DNA from 3 places in the Pseudomonas sp. C2.3V genome. Region 1 is predicted to be linked to each of the others. Evidence: predicted binding sites of a transcription regulator. Region 1 holds the regulator's gene; each other region holds the start of a gene.
What was found. The regulator sigma-54, encoded in region 1, starts transcription at its own class of promoters, with help from an activator protein. The targets are predictions, from matches to a motif close to ANTGGCATNNANNTTGCTNT.

Region 2: glnK (P-II family nitrogen regulator) is a predicted target of sigma-54. The motif match lies at 2,295-2,314, and genes of this name have one in related genera.
Region 3: glnA (glutamate--ammonia ligase) is a predicted target of sigma-54. The motif match lies at 1,469-1,488, and genes of this name have one in related genera.

Annotation. Positions count from the first base shown of each region.
Region 1 covers NZ_JBZUBN010000001.1:1,003,455-1,006,734, forward strand. Annotated here, with positions in the region: gene rapZ (RNase adapter RapZ) at 1-408, opposite strand, end outside; gene ptsN (PTS IIA-like nitrogen regulatory protein PtsN) at 410-874, opposite strand; gene hpf (ribosome hibernation-promoting factor, HPF/YfiA family) at 891-1,199, opposite strand; gene AC4LF3_RS04720 (RNA polymerase factor sigma-54) at 1,324-2,820, opposite strand; gene lptB (LPS export ABC transporter ATP-binding protein) at 2,928-3,280, opposite strand, start outside.
Region 2 covers NZ_JBZUBN010000001.1:163,076-166,355, reverse strand. Annotated here, with positions in the region: gene AC4LF3_RS00810 (secondary thiamine-phosphate synthase enzyme YjbQ) at 1-193, opposite strand, end outside; gene AC4LF3_RS00805 (ammonium transporter) at 395-1,732, opposite strand; gene glnK (P-II family nitrogen regulator) at 1,775-2,113, opposite strand; partial or broken gene AC4LF3_RS00795 (accessory factor UbiK family protein) at 2,509-2,757, shown strand; gene AC4LF3_RS00790 (YifB family Mg chelatase-like AAA ATPase) at 2,884-3,280, shown strand, end outside.
Region 3 covers NZ_JBZUBN010000001.1:3,955,455-3,958,734, reverse strand. Annotated here, with positions in the region: gene glnA (glutamate--ammonia ligase) at 1-1,329, opposite strand, end outside; gene thiI (tRNA uracil 4-sulfurtransferase ThiI) at 1,699-3,153, shown strand.

The DNA.
Region 1 (3,280 bases):
GTCAGCCAGATCGGCAATAGGCATCAGCAGCTGACGCTCATCCTCGATGGCTTCAGCCAGCGAACGATACTCGCTCGTAAGCGGATGACGACGGCGGGTTTCCGAGAACCGTTTGAGCAGTGTCTGATCATCTGCATCCAGATACAGCACATCGCAACGGATATGGCGTGATCTGACTTGCTCAAGCAGCTCGGGAAAGCGTTGTAGCTGGCTAGGCAGGTTGCGGGCGTCGATAGACAGGGCTATCTGAGACTGAGCCCCTTCGGATTCAGTCAGGGCGCGCTCGGACAGGTCCGGTAAAAGACCGGCAGGTAGATTATCGATGCAATAAAAGCCGTTGTCTTCCAGCACATCTAGTGCTGTGCTTTTGCCAGATCCGGAGCGTCCACTGACGATAATCAGATGCATGTTAATGACCGCTTTGGGCGTCGATAACTATTTGATAGAGCCCATTGCTAGTAGTTGCATGGCGCAGTCGGTCGCGGATTTCAGCCTTATCCAGCATGGCTGCAATCTGGCGCAACAACTCCAGATGCTGCTCGGTAGCGGCTTCGGGTACGAGCAGGACGAAAATAAGGTCTACTGGCGCTCCGTCGAGTGAGTCGAAGTCTACCGGTGTTTGCAGGTGGCACAGCACACTAATAGGCTCCTTGGAGCCACTCAGGCGGCAGTGAGGAATAGCTATTCCATTGCCGAAACCGGTCGACCCTAACTTTTCTCGGGCCATGAGGCTTTCGAAAATTGAGTGAGCGTCTTGCCCTGGCAAGTCAGTCGCAGCAATTTCAGAAATCTGCTGAAGCACGCTTTCTTTACTGACCCCTGGCACGCTCACGTGTGAGCGGCCAGGGGTCAGAATGGTTTCTAATCGAATCATAGGGTGATGTTAAGTCTCAACGGACGCCCAACCCTTGCTGCCTCTCGAGCTGTTTCTCTTTGTGTTTGATCAACTGGCGGTCGAGTTTATCGGTGAGAAGGTCGATGGCAGCGTACATGTCTTCATGTTCGGCATTTGCAACGACAGACGCACCTGCAACATGCAAGGTGGCTTCAACTTTCTGTTTCAGTTTATCGACCTGCATGATTACCTGAGCACTGGTAATGCGATCGAAGTGGCGTTCAAGTCGGGCGAGCTTTTCTCCAACGTAGCTGCGAAGGGAGTCGGTAACATCCAGTTGATGCCCACTGATGTTGACTTGCATACCGCGTTCTCCTTATTGCCGTGGTGTAACAGGCAGGCATTAGGCCTGCCGAAGAAACACTGTTGAGCGATAAGCGCCTCTTTCCCCCGCGCTCGCAGTCCGCTCGTGGCGAGCCGCCTAAAGTCTAGACCAGCCTTTTCCGTTCACTCGATGGAGCAATGCCCAGCGACTCACGGTATTTGGCTACAGTCCGACGCGCGACCTGTATGCCTTGTGACTCCAGTAAACCAGCGATCTTGCTGTCGCTCAATGGCTTTTTTGCATTTTCGGCGGCAACAAGTTTTTTGATGATGGCGCGAATGGCGGTCGACGAGCATTCACCGCCCTCAGCCGTGCTTACGTGACTGGAGAAGAAGTATTTCAATTCGTATATGCCACGAGGCGTGTGCATATACTTTTGGGTGGTCACACGAGAAATTGTGGACTCGTGCATGCCAACCGCCTCGGCAATATCGTGAAGTACGAGTGGTTTCATGGCTTCTTCGCCATACTCTAGAAAGCCACGCTGATGCTCGACGATTTGCGTCGCAACCTTCATCAGGGTCTCGTTACGGCTCTGCAGACTCTTGATGAACCAGCGAGCTTCCTGCAACTGGTTACGCATGAAAGTGTTATCTGCACTGCTGTCGGCACGTTTCACGAAACCGGCATATTGTGAGTTTACGCGTAGCCGCGGCACCGCCTCCTGGTTCAGCTCAACCAGCCAGCGGTCATTGTGTTTGCGCACGATGACATCAGGAACCACGTACTCGGCTTCACCTGACTCGATCTGGGAGCCTGGTCGGGGGTGCAGGCTTTGAATCAGCTCGATTACGTCACGTAACTCATCTTCCTTGATCTTCATGCGGCGCATGAGCTGGCTGTAATCACGGCTGCCTAGGACGTCCAGATAATCTGTGACCAAGCGCTTAGCTTCCGCCAGCCGTGGTGTTTTGCCTGGAAGCTGATTGAGTTGCAGCAGCAGGCATTCCTTGAGATTACGTGCGCCTACGCCTGCCGGTTCGAACTGTTGAACACGGCGTAAAACTACTTCGACTTCATCAATCTCTACCTCAAGCTCAGGATCTAGCGAGGCGTGTATGTCTTCGAGTGATTCTTCGAGGTAGCCATCATTATTGATGCCGTCGATGATCGACATGGCGACCATGCGATCCACGTCCGACATCGGGGCCAGATTCAGTTGCCAGAGAAGATGGCTCTGCAGACTTTCACCTGTCGATGTTCTGGATGTGAAATCCCATTCATCGTCGTCAGAGCTCGGAAGGCTGCTCGCGCTTGTCTGATAGATATCTTCCCAGGCGGTATCGACGGGAAGCTCATTGGGGATACGGTCACTCCATTCGGACTCGTCCGACTCAGAGGTCTCTATCGAGGGAGCCGTATCCTTGAACGTAACCTCCTGGCTACCAGGATTCGATAGCTCCTCGCCATCGGCAAGCGGGTCGCTGTGATCAAAATCATCGCCTTCTTCTTGCCGCTCGAGCATGGGGTTGGATTCCAGGGCTTCCTGAATTTCCTGCTGGAGATCAAGCGTCGAAAGTTGAAGCAATCGAATGGCCTGTTGCAGCTGAGGAGTCATGGTCAGCTGCTGGCCCATCTTTAAAACTAACGATGGTTTCATGGCTGCGGGCTTAGCACCTTAATCTACAGACGCGAACTGCGCCACGGAGCCCACCAGATAATTTGGTAGGGATGAGCAAATTATATGCCTGGTTTTTACCCTTTTGCCTAGAGGCGGAATTCGTGCCCCAGATAAACTTCCTTAACCAGGTCGTTGGCCAGCACGCTTTCGGCATCGCCTTCAGCAATCAGCTGTCCGTCATTCACAATATAAGCCATCTCACAGATTGTGAGGGTTTCCCGAACATTGTGATCCGTGATCAAAACGCCAATGCCTTTGGCTTTCAAGTGGCGAATGATTTGCTTGATATCACCCACTGAAATAGGGTCGACACCGGCAAAGGGCTCATCCAGCAGAATGAACTTGGGCGCCGTGGCTAGGGCGCGAGCAATCTCGACGCGACGACGTTCACCGCCCGACAGGCTCATGCCTAGGTTGTCACGAATATGGGTAATGTGAA
Region 2 (3,280 bases), 840 kb from region 1:
GTTCGAAATCGCGACGCACCGCGCTGTCGGCATTTTCATTGATCGTCAATGAAGCCGACGTGTGCTGCAGCCACAGGTTGAGCAGCCCGATCTGACAGCTTTTCAGTTCGGGCAAAGCCGATTCCACCTCGTCCGTGATGAGATGGAATCCACGGCTTCGGGCGCGCAGCGTGATCTGTCGCTGATGCCACATGGCGGACTCCTAGGCTTGCTGGGCGCGCATTCTAGCGCGGCTTTCGAAAAAACAAAGAGGCTCTTTAAAGCTGACGTTCAGACCGGGGCTACGAGCGGGTGTTCCGGGCAATAACGCACGAAAAATGACTTTCTTTCGCGCATACGAAAAGAGCGCCCGAAGGCGCCCTTTTTTGACCGACAAACGGTAGCCGGCTCGCTATTACATATTGTAACCACGCTCATTGTGCAGCGTCAGGTCCAGACCCACGGTCTCTTCCTCATCGCTGACACGCAGGCCCATGACCATGTCGATCACCTTCAGGATGACGAAGGTCAGGATGCCGGTATACACCAGTGTGAACAGCACGCCCTTGAGCTGAATCCACAGCTGGCCGCCAATATCGGTCACGGTGCCGAAGCCGCCTAGAGCCGGTGCTGCGAAGATACCGGTCAGCAGCGCGCCCACGATACCGCCGACACCATGCACACCAAAGGCGTCCAGGGAATCGTCATACCCAATCTTGCGCTTGAGGCTGGTGGCGCAGAAGAAACAGATCACACCCGCGACCGCACCGATGATCAGCGCACCCATCGGGCCGACTGTACCGGCAGCCGGAGTAATGGCCACCAGACCGGCAACCACACCCGAGGCAATCCCCAGGGCGCTGGGCTTACCGTGGGTGATCCATTCAGCAAACATCCAGGCCAGAGCTGCCGAGGCGGTTGCGATCTGGGTGACCAGCATCGCCATGCCGGCAGTGCCGTTTGCCGCAACGGCGGAGCCTGCGTTGAAACCGAACCAGCCCACCCACAGCATGGCAGCGCCGACCAGGGTATATCCCAGGTTGTGCGGTGCCATCGGGGTGGTCGGGTAGCCCTTGCGCTTGCCCAGCACCAGGGCAGCCACGAGCCCGGCAATACCGGCGTTGATGTGAACCACGGTGCCGCCAGCAAAATCCAGCACGCCCCAATCCCACATCAGGCCACCGTCACCGCTCCACACCATGTGGGCGATCGGTGCATAGACCAGGGTGAACCACACACCGGTAAAGACCAGCATGGCAGAGAACTTCATGCGCTCGGCGAACGCACCTACGATCAGCGCCGGGGTGATGATCGCAAAGGTCATTTGAAAGGTGACGAAAATGCTTTCGGGGAACAGCGCAGCCGCACCTGTCAGCCCATCATGGGTAATGGAACTCAGGAAGGCCTTGCCGAAACCGCCGATAAATGAATTGAAATTGGTTACGCCTTTTTCCATGCCTGTGGTATCGAAGGCAAGGCTATAACCGTAGATCATCCAGAGAATACTGATCAGGCCGGTAATGGCGAAACACTGCATCATCACTGACAGGATGTTCTTGGCACGAACCATGCCGCCATAAAACAGCGCCAGGCCCGGAATGGTCATGAAAAGCACGAGTGCTGTAGACACCAGCATCCATGCCGTATCGCCGCTATTCAACGTCGGCTCCGCTGCTGCTTCCTGAGCCATGGCAAGGCTCGGCATAGCGAGGGACAAAAGGGCTCCTAGCCCTGCGTACTTGCGCAGAGTCATGATGTTCTCCTGGGGCTTTGGGGGTATGGAGTACGGTGTTTTTTAAATAGCGTCGGTATCGGTTTCGCCGGTCCGGATGCGGATGGCTTGTTCCAGATTTACAACGAAAATCTTGCCGTCACCGATCTTGCCAGTGTTGGCTGCCTTGGTAATGGCCTCGATGACACGGTCGAGCTGGTCATCGGCAATGGCGACGTCGATCTTCACCTTGGGCAGGAAGTCGACAACGTATTCGGCGCCACGGTATAGCTCCGTGTGCCCCTTCTGGCGACCGAAACCCTTGACCTCGGTGACGGTAATGCCTTGAACGCCGATCTCGGACAATGACTCGCGGACGTCGTCGAGCTTGAACGGCTTGATGATGGCGGTGACTAGTTTCATGAACTTCTCCCGAAAAGTGGACTTGCCCCAGGAACGAACCCCGTCTCAAGTCTAAGCGCAGTCTGTGGCTTTGTAACGTCGCCCCGCTCTAAAACGGTTCGCCGCCACCCTCGCCCGCCTACGAAGCAATCACCGCTTCGCTTCCGCATCCCTGGTGCGTGATGCCTCTGTCATAACGGCTAAAGCAGAAACCTTGCCATTTCGTGCAAAGCCGCATGGCGCAACGCCTCTATGCGCTTCGGTTGAATGAGATAGCGTCCATTTCACAGCAGATCGCACCATCCTGGCGCACAGTGCCCGGAAGAGGTGCCCAAAAAATGTGCAGATGCCCGGCATCCTGGCGCTGGAAAGGAGCGTGATACACTGGTCCACACACTTTTTAATGGATGAAGCGTATGTTCCCACCCAAAGCGCTACTCGACTCCCTGACCCAACAAGCCAGCCGCCTGTTCGGAGAAGGCTCGCCCCGTGCCGATATCGAAAACCAGTTCAAGGCACTGATGCAGAGCGGATTTAGCAAGCTCGATCTGGTTAGCCGTGAAGAATTCGACACCCAGATGCTGGTCCTTGAACGCACCCGCGCTCGCCTTGAGGCCTTGGAAGCTCGCCTGGCCGAATTGGAAGGCCAGGGCAAAGAGCCTGCTGCTGCCGCCCAGCCTGCACAGGACGCACCGACATCAGCCAAAATGGCTTTCCAGAACAACAAAACGGAACCCACCCCGCCGACCGCCGAATAACCCGGCCGGCGGGACACTGATCAAGGAGTGATCATGTCCCTCGCCATCGTTTGTAGCCGCGCCCAGGTGGGCGTGGAAGCCCCCTGTGTCACTGTAGAAGCGCATCTGGCCAACGGTCTGCCCGCATTGACCCTGGTCGGCCTGCCGGAAACCGCCGTCAAGGAGAGTAAGGATCGCGTGCGTAGCGCCATCCTCAATTCAGGCTTCGACTTTCCGGCACGCCGCATCACCCTAAACCTTGCCCCTGCCGACCTGCCCAAGGATGGTGGCCGCTTCGATCTGGCCATTGCCCTTGGCATTCTGGCGGCCAGTGCGCAGCTACCTGCGGATGCCCTGGCCGATATCGAATGCCTGGGTGAGCTGGCGCTCTCCGGTGCACTGCGCCCCGTCCAGGGCGTATTACCCGCAGCGCTTGCCGCACGGGAAGCCG
Region 3 (3,280 bases), 3.0 Mb from region 1:
GATATAGGTATCGATGAACTCATCAGTGAAGACGCCACCCTTGGTCAGGAACGCGCGGTCAGCGTCCAGGGACTCCAGTGCTTCCTTCAGGCTGCCACATACCTGCGGGATCTGCTTGGCCTCTTCTGGCGGCAGGTCGTACAGGTTCTTGTCGGCAGCATCGCCAGGGTGAATCTTGTTCTGGATACCATCCAGACCCGCCATCAGCAGTGCAGCGAAGCACAGGTAAGGGTTGGCCGCCGGGTCCGGGAAGCGCGCTTCGATACGGCGGGCTTTCGGGCTGGAAACGTAGGGGATACGGATCGAGGCGGAACGGTTGCGAGCCGAGTAGGCCAACATGACCGGTGCTTCAAAGCCGGGAACCAGACGCTTATAAGAGTTGGTGGACGGGTTGGTAAAGCCGTTCAGAGCCTTGCCATGCTTGATGATGCCGCCGATGAAGTACAGGGCAGTATCGGAAAGGCCGGCATAGCCTTCGCCTGCGAACGTGTTCTTGCCTTCCTTGGAGATAGACATATGAACGTGCATGCCCGAGCCGTTATCGCCATACAGCGGCTTCGGCATGAAGGTTACGGTCTTGCCGTAGGCATCAGCGACGTTGTGTACGCAGTACTTCAGCGTCTGGACTTCGTCCGCCTTGGCTACCAGCGTGTTGAACTTCACGCCGATCTCGTTCTGGCCGGCAGTCGCCACTTCATGGTGGTGAACTTCAACAACCAGACCCATCTCTTCCAGCGCATTACACATGGCTGTACGGATTTCGTGGTCATGGTCGACCGGCGGAACCGGGAAGTAGCCGCCCTTGACGCCCGGACGGTGGCCCTTGTTGCCGCTTTCGAAGTCAGCGTCAGTGTTCCAGGAGGCCTGTTCGGAGAAGATCTTGAACATGGAGCCGGAGATGTCGGACTTGAACTTCACTTCGTCGAAGATGAAGAACTCGGGCTCTGGACCTACGAATACAGTGTCACCGATACCGGTGGATTTCAGATACTCTTCAGCGGCCTTGGCAATCGCACGGGGATCACGCTCATAAGGCTGCATGGTGGACGGTTCGATGATGTCGCAGACCAGGATCACGGTCGGCTCTTCAGTGAACGGATCCAGCACGGCGGTGCTGTCGTCCGGCATCAGGATCATGTCGGAAGCTTCGATACCTTTCCAGCCAGCAATGGAGGAGCCGTCGAACATTTTGCCGTGTTCGAAGAAGTCTTCATCGAGGGCGTCGCGAGCGGGCATAGTAACGTGCTGCTGCTTTCCCTTGGTGTCCGTGAAGCGCAGGTCTATCCACTTCACGTCGTTTTCTTTGATCAGTTGAACCGCCTTCGACATGTTTTCCTCCAGAGGGATTGAGGCTGGGAGCGGTTGGCGTAACTCCCAGGATCAGGTGTACCCGTAGCAAGGGCACTTCTGAAAACGGTTGCGCTTTCAGAAGAGCCCTATCCTCGCCTAAGGGCTACTGCCTCACAAGGGAGCAAGTAGCGTGCCAGTGCCCTGTAATGGACAGGGCCGCACTAACACTAGGCCTTGGCCGTAAATGGTGCCTCTGGAATAGACCACCGAGCACCAAAAGCGTGCTTTATATTTTTTATAGCACCAAATTGGTGCTTTTATGTATTTAGACCAATGGAAGTCAGAACTTTCAGTTTGAGCTATACTTGTCGACCTTTTCTCGTCGTTTCCGCTCTTCTTTAAAATTTCATGAAGCTCATCGTCAAAGTCTTTCCGGAAATCACTATCAAAAGTCGTCCGGTGCGCAAGCGTTTCATTCGCCAGCTGGCGAAGAATATCCGGGTGGTCTTGAGAGATCTGGACCCGAACCTGACGGTGGAGGGTGAGTGGGATAATCTGGAAGTCGAAACACAGCAAACCGAGCCGAAGGTTCTGCGCGAGATGATCGAGCGCCTGACCTGCACGCCAGGGATCGGTCATTTCCTGGAGGTCCATGAATACCCGCTGGGCGACTTCGAAGATATTCTCGACAAATGCATCCAGCATTTCGGTGAGCGCATTCGCGGCAAGGTATTCTCCTTGCGCTGCAAGCGGGCCGGCAAACATGATTTCAGCTCCATGGACGTAGAGCGCTACGTCGGGGGCGGACTGCGCCAGCGCTGTGGCGGTGCAGGGATTTCCCTCAAGGATCCCGAGGTGCTTGCACGCATTGAGATCCGCCATGACCGCCTGTTCGTGATTGATCGGCAGCACGACGGTCTGGGAGGGTATCCACTGGGTGCCCTCGAACAGGTGCTGGTGCTCATGTCCGGTGGTTACGACTCAACCGTTGCCGCCTACCAGATGATGCGTCGCGGCTTGGTCAGTCATTTCTGCTTCTTCAATCTGGGTGGGCGTGCTCATGAATTGGGCGTTATGGAGGTTGCCCATTATCTGTGGGAGAAATTCGGCCGCTCCCAGCGCGTGCTGTTTATCAGCGTGCCGTTCGAAGAGGTGGTCGGCGAGATCCTGACCAAGGTAGATGACAGCCAGATGGGCGTCATCCTCAAGCGCATGATGCTGCGCGCAGCTAGCCGCATGGCCGAGCGCCTGGACATCGATGCGTTGGTCACGGGCGAGGCGATCTCGCAGGTTTCCAGCCAGACCCTGCCCAACCTGGCCGTAATCGACCGTGTCACCGATACGCTGGTGCTGCGTCCACTGCTGGCCAGTCACAAGCAGGACATCATCGACACGGCCGAACAGATCGGCACGGCGGCATTTGCCAAGCACATGCCGGAGTACTGCGGCGTGATTTCGGTGAACCCGACGACCAAGGCCAAGGGCTACCGTATCGAGCACGAAGAAACCAAATTCGACATGGCCATCCTGGACGCAGCCCTTGAGCGCGCTACGATGATGACAGTCGACAAGGTGATCGACGAGCTTGGCAAGGACTTGAAGGTTGAGGAAGTCAGCCAGGCGCTGCCTGGTCAGATCGTGCTCGACATTCGTCACCCAGATAGTCAGGAGGATGATCCTCTGGCCGTGGACGGTGTCGAAGTGCAGGCTATGCCATTCTTTGCACTGAATAATCGATTCAAGGAACTGGACGAGAATCGCCAGTACCTTCTCTACTGTGACAAAGGTGTCATGAGTCGCCTGCATGCTCATCATTTGCTCAATGAGGGGCATGCGAATGTACGTGTTTATCGCCCGGACTAAACAGCCCGGGCTGTTTGGCGGCAGCATTCGCCATCGCCCTCCCGACCGGGATTGAGGGCAGGCCTGTCGGGCTGCTCGTAGGCGCAGATCTCATTGGCGCCTTTGTTTCTCTGGATTAAATGCCCTT